Regions from separate parts of the Yersinia sp. KBS0713 genome, predicted to be linked through region 1. Evidence: riboswitches for the same ligand, from Rfam matches in the RefSeq annotation. Region 1 holds a riboswitch; each other region holds the start of a gene.

Region 1 (3,275 bases):
GTGTTTCCCACCGCCAGTACCGAGTTCAGCCGCTGGCTTAGCACCACCAACCCCAAGCAGCAGCCCAGTTGGATTAGCGCCAATAGTGCGGCGCGCCCGAGATCATAATCGTAACTAAGCGCCTGATAAATCGCTAACTCGATGGTGGTAGCTTGTGGCCCGCCGCCCAGTGACAGCACGGTGGCGAAGCTGGCAAAACAGAGCATAAAAATCAGCGCGGCAGTGGGCAGAATTTGGCGGCGCAGATAGGGCCACTCGACCCAGCGGAAATGCTGCCAGCCATTCATACCCAACTGCGCGGCCAGCTGGCGCTGCTCTACGGCGATGCTCTCCAGTGATTGCAGCAATAAGCGGGTCGCCAGCGGCATATTAAAGAAGATATGCGCCAGCAAAATGCCTTGTAAACCATAGGGCGAGAAGCGGTAATCCATCCCCAGCCAGCTAAACAGCCCCGCCAGCCAGCCCTGGCGGCCATAGACCGTCAGGATACCGAACAGGGCCACCAACACCGGCAGCACCAGTGTCATGGCGCATAAACGTAGCATCAGTTGACGGCCTGGAAAGCGGCGGCGATAGAGGGCGCGGGCTAGAAAAATGGCGGGTGTCACCGACAGCAGCGCGGAGAGAAACGCCTGCCAGAAGGTAAAGCGGATCACATGCCACAGATAGCTGTCATGCCAGAGATTTTGCCACTCTGCCGCGGGTGCATGTCGCCAAATAGCGGTGAACGCCAATAAGGCGACACCGACTATCAGCGCGGCGGCAAGCAGCCCCGGCCACAACCATGGCGGGATTAGCGGCTGACGGCGGATTGCCATGCCTGAATCCATTTACCACGGTTATCGGCTACCTCTTTGGCATCAAACTGCAATGCTTTTTGCGGCACAGTTAGCGTTTCAAACCCTGCCGGAAGATCCATTTTGATCACCGGATACATCCAGTTGCCGGTGGGAATATGGTTTTGGAAGGCGGGGGTGACGATAAATTTCATAAAGCGCTGTGCCAGCTCCGGCTGTTTGCTGGACGCCACTTGACCCGCGACTTCCACTTGCAGGTAGTGGCCTTCGCTGAAATCGGCGGCGGCGTAGTTGCTTTTCTGCTCTTCAATCAGATGGTAAGCCGGCGAAGTGGTGTAGCTCAGCACCAGATCCCCTTCCCCTTTCAGGAACAGACCGTAAGCTTCGCTCCAGCCTTTGGTGACCGTGACGGTTTTTTTCGCCAGCTCTTGCCACGCCTGCGGGGCTTTATCGCCATACACTTTTTGCATCCACAGCATTAAGCCAAGGCCCGGTGTACTGGTGCGGGGATCTTGGTAGATAACCTTCCACGGCGCTTTGCTGCTGACCAACTCTTGCAGGCTCTTCGGTGGGTTTTTCAGTTTGTTTTTGTCATACACAAAGGCAAAGTAGCCGTAGTCGTAAGGGACAAAGGTTCTGTTCTGCCACGGCTCAGGCAGTGTCAGCGTGCTGGTATCCACCTGACTTGGCGCGAATAAGCCGGTTTGCTCCGCCGCCTGTACCAGATTGTTATCTAAGCCTAAAATAACATCGGCCTGGCTGTTTTTACCCTCCATCCGCAGGCGATTCAGCAGTGAAACTCCATCTTCCAGCGCCACAAATTTAAGCTGACAATCACATTCGGCTTCAAAGGCTTTTTTAATCGCCGGCCCTGGCCCCCAGTCGGCAGCAAAGGAGTCATAGGTGTAAACCGTCAGGGTGGGTTTATCGGCAGCAACAGCGGCAGCAGACAGCAAAAACAAGCAGGGAATTATACGTTTAAACACTTTGCACTCCTTAAGAATAAAGGTGGCAAAGGTATCTGAGGCGGTCAATAACGTCACTATCATGATGATAAGACGTTATTTTTCTCAAATCCCTCCGCCGGTGTTAACCGGATCAGGTTCGACGGGTTTGCTCTCAGCTAACTGGCGGTTTTACTGCCAGTTAGCACCCCGTTGAGACGGCGCTATTGTAGTGATTAATTCGGGCGGGTGAAAGGGCGTTTATACCTCAGGTGGGGTAAACCAGGCTGATTTGAAGTCAAACCAGCCGAGGGTGTTCATGCGCACGCCGCGCATACTGTGCTGCCCATATAATTCTAGCCAGTGATGGAACAGCGGGTGGAATTGATTTTGGCTGACTAATCGTTGGCTCCAGTCCGCCATCGGCAGGCTATTATTGCGCCATGATCCCACGTCGTGATGCAGCTCATCGTCGAGGCAGTGTTGCAGCAGCGGTAGCTCATACAGGGTGGCAAATAGAGAGAACTCCAGCGGCAGGTAGAAGTTGGCGCTGCCGAGCCAGATATCGCTCTGCGCGTCGCCTTGATACCAACTGACATAATCCACCGCCTGAATCACCAGCTTGACGCCATGGGCGGCCAGCAGGGTGGTCAGTGTCTGGCTGATGGCATCAAACTCGGAGTGCTCGCTGTAAAAGGTGAGCGTCAGTTCGCTCAACCCCTCCGGCTTGGGTTCCAGTGTGGTTAGCCGGTTGTGGTGCCAGCGCGGCAACATGCCGTAAGCCGGTGACCAGTAGCGCTGATAAAAGGGGTCTGCATGGCTGAGTAGGGCGACAGGGGTGAGAAGCCTACAGAGCCAGCGGCGGATCTCGGGATGACTGGTTTGGCGGGAGCGCTGATCAAACAGTAAAAAGTAGCAGCCCTCCTCCAACCGACTCTCCAGCTCATTTTTACTGGTGTCATCCGCTTGTAGTTGCACACCGGAGTAGACCAGCTCCTCGGACAGCTCCGGTAGTACCCAGATATTCACCTCATCAATCAATGCGCGGAACCCAAAATAGTTATCAAACGCCTGAATTTTCAATTGGCTACGATGATTGCGGATCACTGAATAGGGGCCAGTGCCGATAGGGTGGCGCGGGAAGTCGGGCTGACTTTCCCACTCCTGCGGCAAAATCATGGCGTGTACACTGCCCAACAGCCAGGGTAACCAGTGATCCGGGCTGTTGAGATGCACATCAATGACATAGGGGGTCGGCGAGCGCACCGCCGTGATATGCGAGAACAGCGGTTGTGGGATCAGACGGGTCAGGCTGGTGATGACATCCTCCATTGCCAGTTCACGGCCATGATGGAAATGGATGGCGGGGCGTAAATAAAAGCGCCAATGCAGTGGGCTGATGGCTTGCCAGTGGTGAGACAAATCTGGCTCGAGTTCCCCATTTTCCTCATTTATTCGCGTCAGGCCATTAAAAATCTGCCGAACCATGTGGGTTTCTGAGCGGCGCAGGGCGGTGCCCGGGAGTAGATTGGGG
Region 2 (3,275 bases), 2.1 Mb from region 1:
TCATCAGTGACCGCAATGCTATTGCATCGTGCCATTGGCAAACGCCTGACCTGTGTGTTTGTTGATAACGGCCTGTTGCGTTTGAACGAAGCGGATCAGGTGCTGGAGATGTTCGGCGATAAATTCGGCCTGAATATTGTCCATGTGGCCGCAGAAGATCGTTTCCTCTCGGCACTGGCGGGAGTGGACGAACCAGAAGCCAAACGTAAAATCATTGGTCGCGTATTTGTTGAGCTTTTCGACGAAGAAGCCTGCAAACAAGAGCAAGTTAAGTGGTTGGCGCAGGGGACTATCTATCCAGATGTGATTGAATCTGCTGCATCTGCTACCGGCAAAGCGCATGTGATTAAATCTCACCACAATGTGGGCGGCTTGCCGAAAGAGATGAAACTTGGGTTGGTAGAGCCACTGAAAGAGCTGTTTAAAGATGAAGTGCGCAAAATTGGTCTGGAGTTGGGCCTGCCATATGACATGCTGTACCGCCATCCATTCCCTGGCCCTGGTTTAGGTGTCCGCGTGCTTGGCGAAGTGAAAAAAGAGTATTGCGATTTACTGCGCCGCGCCGATGCTATCTTTATCGAAGAGCTACACAAAGCGGATCTCTACAATAAAGTCAGCCAGGCCTTTACCGTGTTCCTGCCTGTTCGTTCGGTTGGCGTGATGGGCGATGGTCGCAAATATGATTGGGTTGTTTCACTGCGTGCGGTTGAAACCATCGACTTCATGACCGCACACTGGGCGCATCTGCCATATGAGTTCCTGGGGCGCGTCTCAAATCGTATCATTAATGAAGTGAATGGTATCTCGCGCGTGGTTTACGATATCAGTGGTAAACCACCAGCAACCATTGAGTGGGAATAGCCTACTGCCTTTTGAAGAGTATTGACCACGATAGCCAAACCCTTAAACCCTCTGCCTTGGCAGGGGGTTTTCTCTTTTTGACGATGGATAAAGATTGAGGGAAGACTCAAATTTCTGACGGTATTTTTGACGGTATTACTTAGCAAGAGACACTGACATGCTCACTGATACAAAACTAAAAAATCTCAAGCCAAGAGATAAGCTTTATAAGGTTGCCGATCGTGATGGACTCTAGCCAACACTGAATATCAAAGTGGATGATGTCAAAACGCTGCGCGGGGAGTAAGGCATCAGCCCCTATTTAGTCATTTGAGGGAGCGCCTGATGCTCCCTCTCTTATTTAATTTTTTCATTATGCCAATGCATCAAAATATAGTCGCCGTCAATGCTCTTGCCGGTAGCAATCGCCACCCACCCCTGTTTTTGATAAAACGTCAGCGCCCGTTGGTTTTTTTCCAGGCATTTCAGTGAGCCATGGCGGGTAAATAGTGCATGTGCTGCCAGTAATAGTGCTTTTCCCGCCCCGAGATATTGCGCCGCAGGATCAACAAACAGATTATGCAGGAAGCTCTCCTCGATAAAAATTGAGGCAAAACCCAAGTGTTGATCACCATCGATGGCCACCAAAATGGTCTCTCCGAGAGTGGCACGGTCAAAATCTTCCAGGTGAAAACACTCGCCATCCCGCCAGCTAAAGGCGTCACGGCGTGATGCCAGATACAAAGTGCGCAGAAAGGGGCGGTCACTCTCCTGATACAGACGAATCTCAATACTCATTCTTCAGTTATCTCTCCAGTACAGCGTATTTTTGTTCTCTTGATTATTTGTTTTGCGAATGCATCGTTGACCTTCTATCACCTGCCGATGATAATAACAATTCTGACTCGGGGTGCCCGCCACAAAAGTGGTTTGGCTGAGATATACCCGTATTACCTGATCTGGATTATACCAGCGTAGGGAAGTCTCGGCACCGCAGGGTTCCGCCTTCTTGACCGCCGGTTAGGAGGAATATGTACGTTCAACCTGCCGCTTTTTCTTCAGTTGTCACTGTGAATCCCGCGCTATTCGCCCGATCGCTTACGAATGTGAGTGTTGGGATGTATTCATGAAGCGTATTAATGCACTCACCATTGCCGGAACTGACCCCAGTGGTGGCGCGGGTATTCAAGCTGACCTGAAAACCTTCTCTGCTCTGCAAGCTTACGGCACCACGGTTATCACCGCGCTGGTGGCGCAAAACACCACCGGCGTGCAGTCGCTCTATCCCATCGAACCCGCTTTTGTCGCCGCGCAACTGGATTCAGTGCTGAGTGATGTGCGCATCGATAGTGCCAAAATAGGTATGCTGGCCAATGCCGACATTATTGAGGTGGTCGCCGCGCAACTGCGCCGCTATCCAATTGCATTTGTGGTGCTGGATACCGTGATGGTGGCGAAAAGTGGTGATCCGCTGTTGGCACCGGAGGCAGTGGCGGCTCTGCGCCAGCTACTGCTGCCACAGGTAGACCTGATTACGCCGAACTTGCCGGAAGCCGCGGCGTTACTCAATTGCCAATCTGCCCGCGATGAACAAGAGATGCGTGAGCAGGGGCGGGCGCTGTTGGCGCTAGGCTGTCAGGGGGTGCTGATGAAAGGGGGTCACTTAAGTGGCGAAGATAGCCCGGACTGGCTGTTTACCGCGCAAGGGGAGCAGCGTTTTGTCACCCGCAGAGTCAGCACTCGCCATACCCACGGCACCGGTTGCACCTTATCAGCAGCACTAGCGGCGTTGCGACCACGGCACGCCAACTGGGGGGATACAGTCAATGCGGCCAAAGGCTATCTCCAGAGGGCATTGGAGCAAGCCGATACTCTTGAGGTGGGGCGGGGGGTTGGGCCGGTGCATCATTTCCATTTATGGTGGTAATCCCCTTCGTCCTTGAAACCACAGGGGTGTTAGCTGCGCTCATTTACCCGAATCACTGACTTGAGTCAGCTCATCGGGATGCTTTCGCTGGCTGCCTACCTGTGGCTCCAATGACTTTGGGGATGGCTTTTTTCCTTGAAACCACAGGGGTGTTAGCTGCGCTCATTTACCCGAATCACTGACTTGAGTCAGCTCATCGGGATGCTTTCGCTGGCTGCCTACCTGTGGCTCCAATGACTTTGGGGATGGCTTTTTTTTCCTTGAAACCACAGGGGTGTTAGCGGCGCTCGCTTACCCGAATCACTTACTGGTGTAAGCTCATCGGGATAAGCTTGCTTGCTGCCTACCTACAACGCCAATGACTTTGGGGGGATATTCTTCGTCCTTGAAAACACTGGGGTGTTAGCGGCGCTCATTTACCCGAATCACTGACTTGAGTCAGCTCATCGGGATAAGCTTGCTGGCTGCGGTTTACGGTAACAAATGGCGCTGGGTCATGGTAAACATT
Region 3 (3,275 bases), 1.1 Mb from region 1:
TCAATTCATTCATGGTGAAGCTCCCTTAATTACCTGGCGGCCATCTTTTAGTTGGCAGCATTGTAGCATGCCAGATTCAGCTTTCCTGCTCACTGCGGCACAAGACCACCGTATCTTCAATCAACCTGCGGGCCACAGTGCCCGGCGGCGGCAGTAATGGGAGTTGGTCGTAGCGATACCAACCGGCATTGAGCAGCTCTTTCGGATCGTGGCGCAGTTCGCCGTGGTCATACTCCGCCATATAGGCCACCATGAGCGAATGTGGGAACGGCCAGGGTTGTGACGTCACGTAGCGCAGATTTTTAATGTGAATATTGCTCTCTTCCAAAACCTCACGGGACACCGCCTGCTCCAATGTTTCGCCCACTTCGACAAAACCGGCCAGCACCGTATTAATCCCACCACGATGCCGCACATGCTGCGCCAATAAGATTTCATCACCACGGCGAATGGCAACAATCACACAAGGGGCGATTTGCGGATAATAACGTTCACGGCAGTGATTACACAGGCAAGCCCATTCGGTGCGGCTGGCATGCATTTGATGGCCGCAATAGCCGCAGAAACGGTGGGAGCGATAAAACTCCGCTAATTGCACACCCCGCCCAGCCAGTTGGAACAGGCCGCGATCTACATCCAGTAATTGGCGCACTGATCCCATGTCGGTCGGCATGATCTGGCGAATAAGCCAAACCGCCTGCCCCTGCCATTCACCAATTTGTCTGGCGGTTGCGCCCTGTAGCGACCAATTGGCAGCATTGCCTTGTGGCAACTCCCCTTTTGGCAGCCATAGTTTGTTTTCATGGCTGACTACCCACCAGCCACTCTCTTTACCTGTAAGTTGTAGTTCCATATCGTTGTTGCACAACCTCGACTTCACTGGCAATCTAGAATCTGGCTTGTTACTTTTTTGTAACTCATTATTACTTCACGGAGTCGTTCATGCTCAATCGACTGGAAAGCTTGACTCAACGCGTTGGCGGCAGTAATGAATTAATTGATCAATGGCTTCATGCGCGTAAAGAACTTTTAGTTTCGTATTGCACAGTGATCGGTATTAAGCCGCGAAAAGAAAAGCATACCCCGCTTAATGAAAAAGCGCTGGAGAACTTTTGTCATAACCTGGTGGATTATCTCTCAGCTGGTCATTTTCACATCTACGACAGAATTATCAAGCAGGTAGAAGGCGAGTCCAGCCCAAGAATGGCGCTGACCACCAAAGTTTACCCTGCGTTAAAAAACAATACCCAAACTATCATGTTATTCCACGATCGTTATACCAACATCGAGATCGATGACGATGATAGCTGCACCGAGTTCCAACAGGCGTTATCCGATATCGGCGAAGCCCTCGACGCCCGTTTCCAGTTAGAAGATCAGTTAATTAAGTGGGCAGCAGAGTCCTGGCAAACCGCTCAGCCAGAAAATAGAAAAAGTCAGGCCAATTAACCAAATACATCAATAGTAAGCATAATTGTCGCAGGCAATTTGGATGCAGACAGCGCGCACACACGTAGTACGTGAGGATTTGGAGCACTGCCCAAACTCAAAGTGCGGCAAGAAAATAGCTTACGGTCGGCCCTTGTAGTTTTAATACAACCTCATATACTGAGGATTCTTGTCGGAGTGCCTAGCGTCGGCTTTTAAAAGCAGATGCAGGCTGAGACCGTTAATTCGGGATCCGCGGAACCTGATCGGGTTAGTACCCGCGAAGGGAACAAGAGTAATTTATCGCTACAGGCCCGGTCTTCCCCTTCACAGGTGTCTGCCGGTCACTGGCCAACATCGTTACTCCCGCCAAGCTCCAGACAAGCAATTTTCCCTATACACCACATTGGCTCTATAAACCACACTGGTAGGAATTTGCTATGTCTAATAATACAACGTCAGCCACCACGAAAAACCCATCACGCCCGCGCAAACAGCAGCGCGAAGAGGCCCAACAGTTTATTGATAGTTTACAGGGGGTGACTTTCCCCAACTCCCAACGCATCTACCTGCAAGGTTCACGGCCTGACATTCAGGTGCCGATGCGCGAGATCCAACTTAGCCCGACCTTGATCAGCGGCAGCAAGAGCGATCCGCGCTACGAAGATAACGAGGCCATTCCGGTTTACGACACCTCCGGCCCCTATGGTGATCCCCTCGCCAAACTAGACGTCCATGTGGGGCTGCCCAAACTGCGTGCTAGCTGGATAGCGGATCGTCAGGATACCGAGGCCCTCACCTCGGTCAGTTCAGGATTTACCCAGCAGCGTTTAGCGGACGCAGGTTTGGATCATCTGCGCTTTGAGCATCTACCGAAGCCGAAAAAAGCCATTGAGGGCAAGTGTGTCACCCAACTGCACTATGCTCGTGCAGGGATTGCCACACCAGAAATGGAGTTTATCGCCCTGCGTGAAAATATGGGGCGAGAAAGAGTTCGCGGCGAAGTCTTGCGCCACCAGCATCCTGGGCAGAATTTCGGCGCTAATTTGCCGGAGAACATCACAGCAGAATTCGTGCGCCAAGAAGTTGCCGCAGGCCGCGCCATCATCCCCGCCAATATTAATCACCCCGAAGCTGAGCCAATGATTATTGGTCGCAACTTTTTGGTCAAAGTGAACGCCAACATCGGCAATTCGGCGGTGACCTCCTCCATCGAAGAGGAGGTGGAAAAGCTGGTGTGGTCCACGCGCTGGGGAGCCGATACCGTGATGGACTTATCTACTGGCCGCTATATTCATGAAACTCGTGAATGGATTTTGCGTAACAGCCCGGTGCCGATCGGCACAGTGCCCATCTATCAGGCGCTGGAAAAAGTGAATGGCGTGGCTGAAAATCTGACCTGGGAGATGTTCCGCGACACCTTGCTGGAGCAGGCGGAGCAAGGGGTTGATTACTTTACTATCCACGCCGGTGTGTTGCTGCGCTATGTGCCGATGACCGCCAAACGCCTAACAGGTATTGTCTCTCGTGGTGGGTCTATCATGGCGAAGTGGTGCTTGTCCCATCATCAGGAGAACTTCCTGTATCAGCATTTCCGTGAAATCTGCCAAATTTGTGCCGCCTACGACGTTTCATTATCACTCGGCGATGGCTTGCGGCCAGGTTCTATTCAGGATGCCAATGATGAAGCCCAATTTGCCGAATTGCATACACTGGGTGAATTAACCAAGATCGCCTGGGAATATGATGTTCAGGTGATGATCGAAGGCCCGGGGCATGTGCCGATGCAGATGATCCACCGCAATATGACCGAGGAGTTGGAGCACTGTCACGAAGCCCCCTTCTAT

The links. A riboswitch is a leader RNA that binds a small molecule or an ion and turns the genes downstream of it on or off. The one in region 1 is predicted to bind thiamine pyrophosphate.
Positions count from the first base shown of each region.
Region 2: linked by a shared signal. The riboswitch ahead of thiD (bifunctional hydroxymethylpyrimidine kinase/phosphomethylpyrimidine kinase) and the one ahead of thiB (thiamine ABC transporter substrate binding subunit) in region 1 are both predicted to bind thiamine pyrophosphate.
Region 3: linked by a shared signal. The riboswitch ahead of thiC (phosphomethylpyrimidine synthase ThiC) and the one ahead of thiB (thiamine ABC transporter substrate binding subunit) in region 1 are both predicted to bind thiamine pyrophosphate.

Region 1 is NZ_CP042173.1:3,732,512-3,735,786, reverse strand. Features, by position in the region: gene thiP (thiamine/thiamine pyrophosphate ABC transporter permease ThiP) at 1-818, opposite strand, end outside; gene thiB (thiamine ABC transporter substrate binding subunit) at 794-1,783, opposite strand; TPP riboswitch at 1,855-1,964, opposite strand; gene sgrR (HTH-type transcriptional regulator SgrR) at 2,003-3,275, opposite strand, start outside.
Region 2 is NZ_CP042173.1:1,247,301-1,250,575, forward strand. Features, by position in the region: gene guaA (glutamine-hydrolyzing GMP synthase) at 1-861, shown strand, start outside; gene FFE93_RS05805 (GNAT family N-acetyltransferase) at 1,198-1,638, opposite strand; TPP riboswitch at 1,737-1,838, shown strand; gene thiD (bifunctional hydroxymethylpyrimidine kinase/phosphomethylpyrimidine kinase) at 1,967-2,767, shown strand; gene FFE93_RS05815 (hypothetical protein) at 3,239-3,275, opposite strand, start outside.
Region 3 is NZ_CP042173.1:310,721-313,995, reverse strand. Features, by position in the region: gene hemE (uroporphyrinogen decarboxylase) at 1-13, opposite strand, end outside; gene nudC (NAD(+) diphosphatase) at 77-853, opposite strand; gene FFE93_RS01450 (Rsd/AlgQ family anti-sigma factor) at 943-1,449, shown strand; TPP riboswitch at 1,613-1,734, shown strand; gene thiC (phosphomethylpyrimidine synthase ThiC) at 1,869-3,275, shown strand, end outside.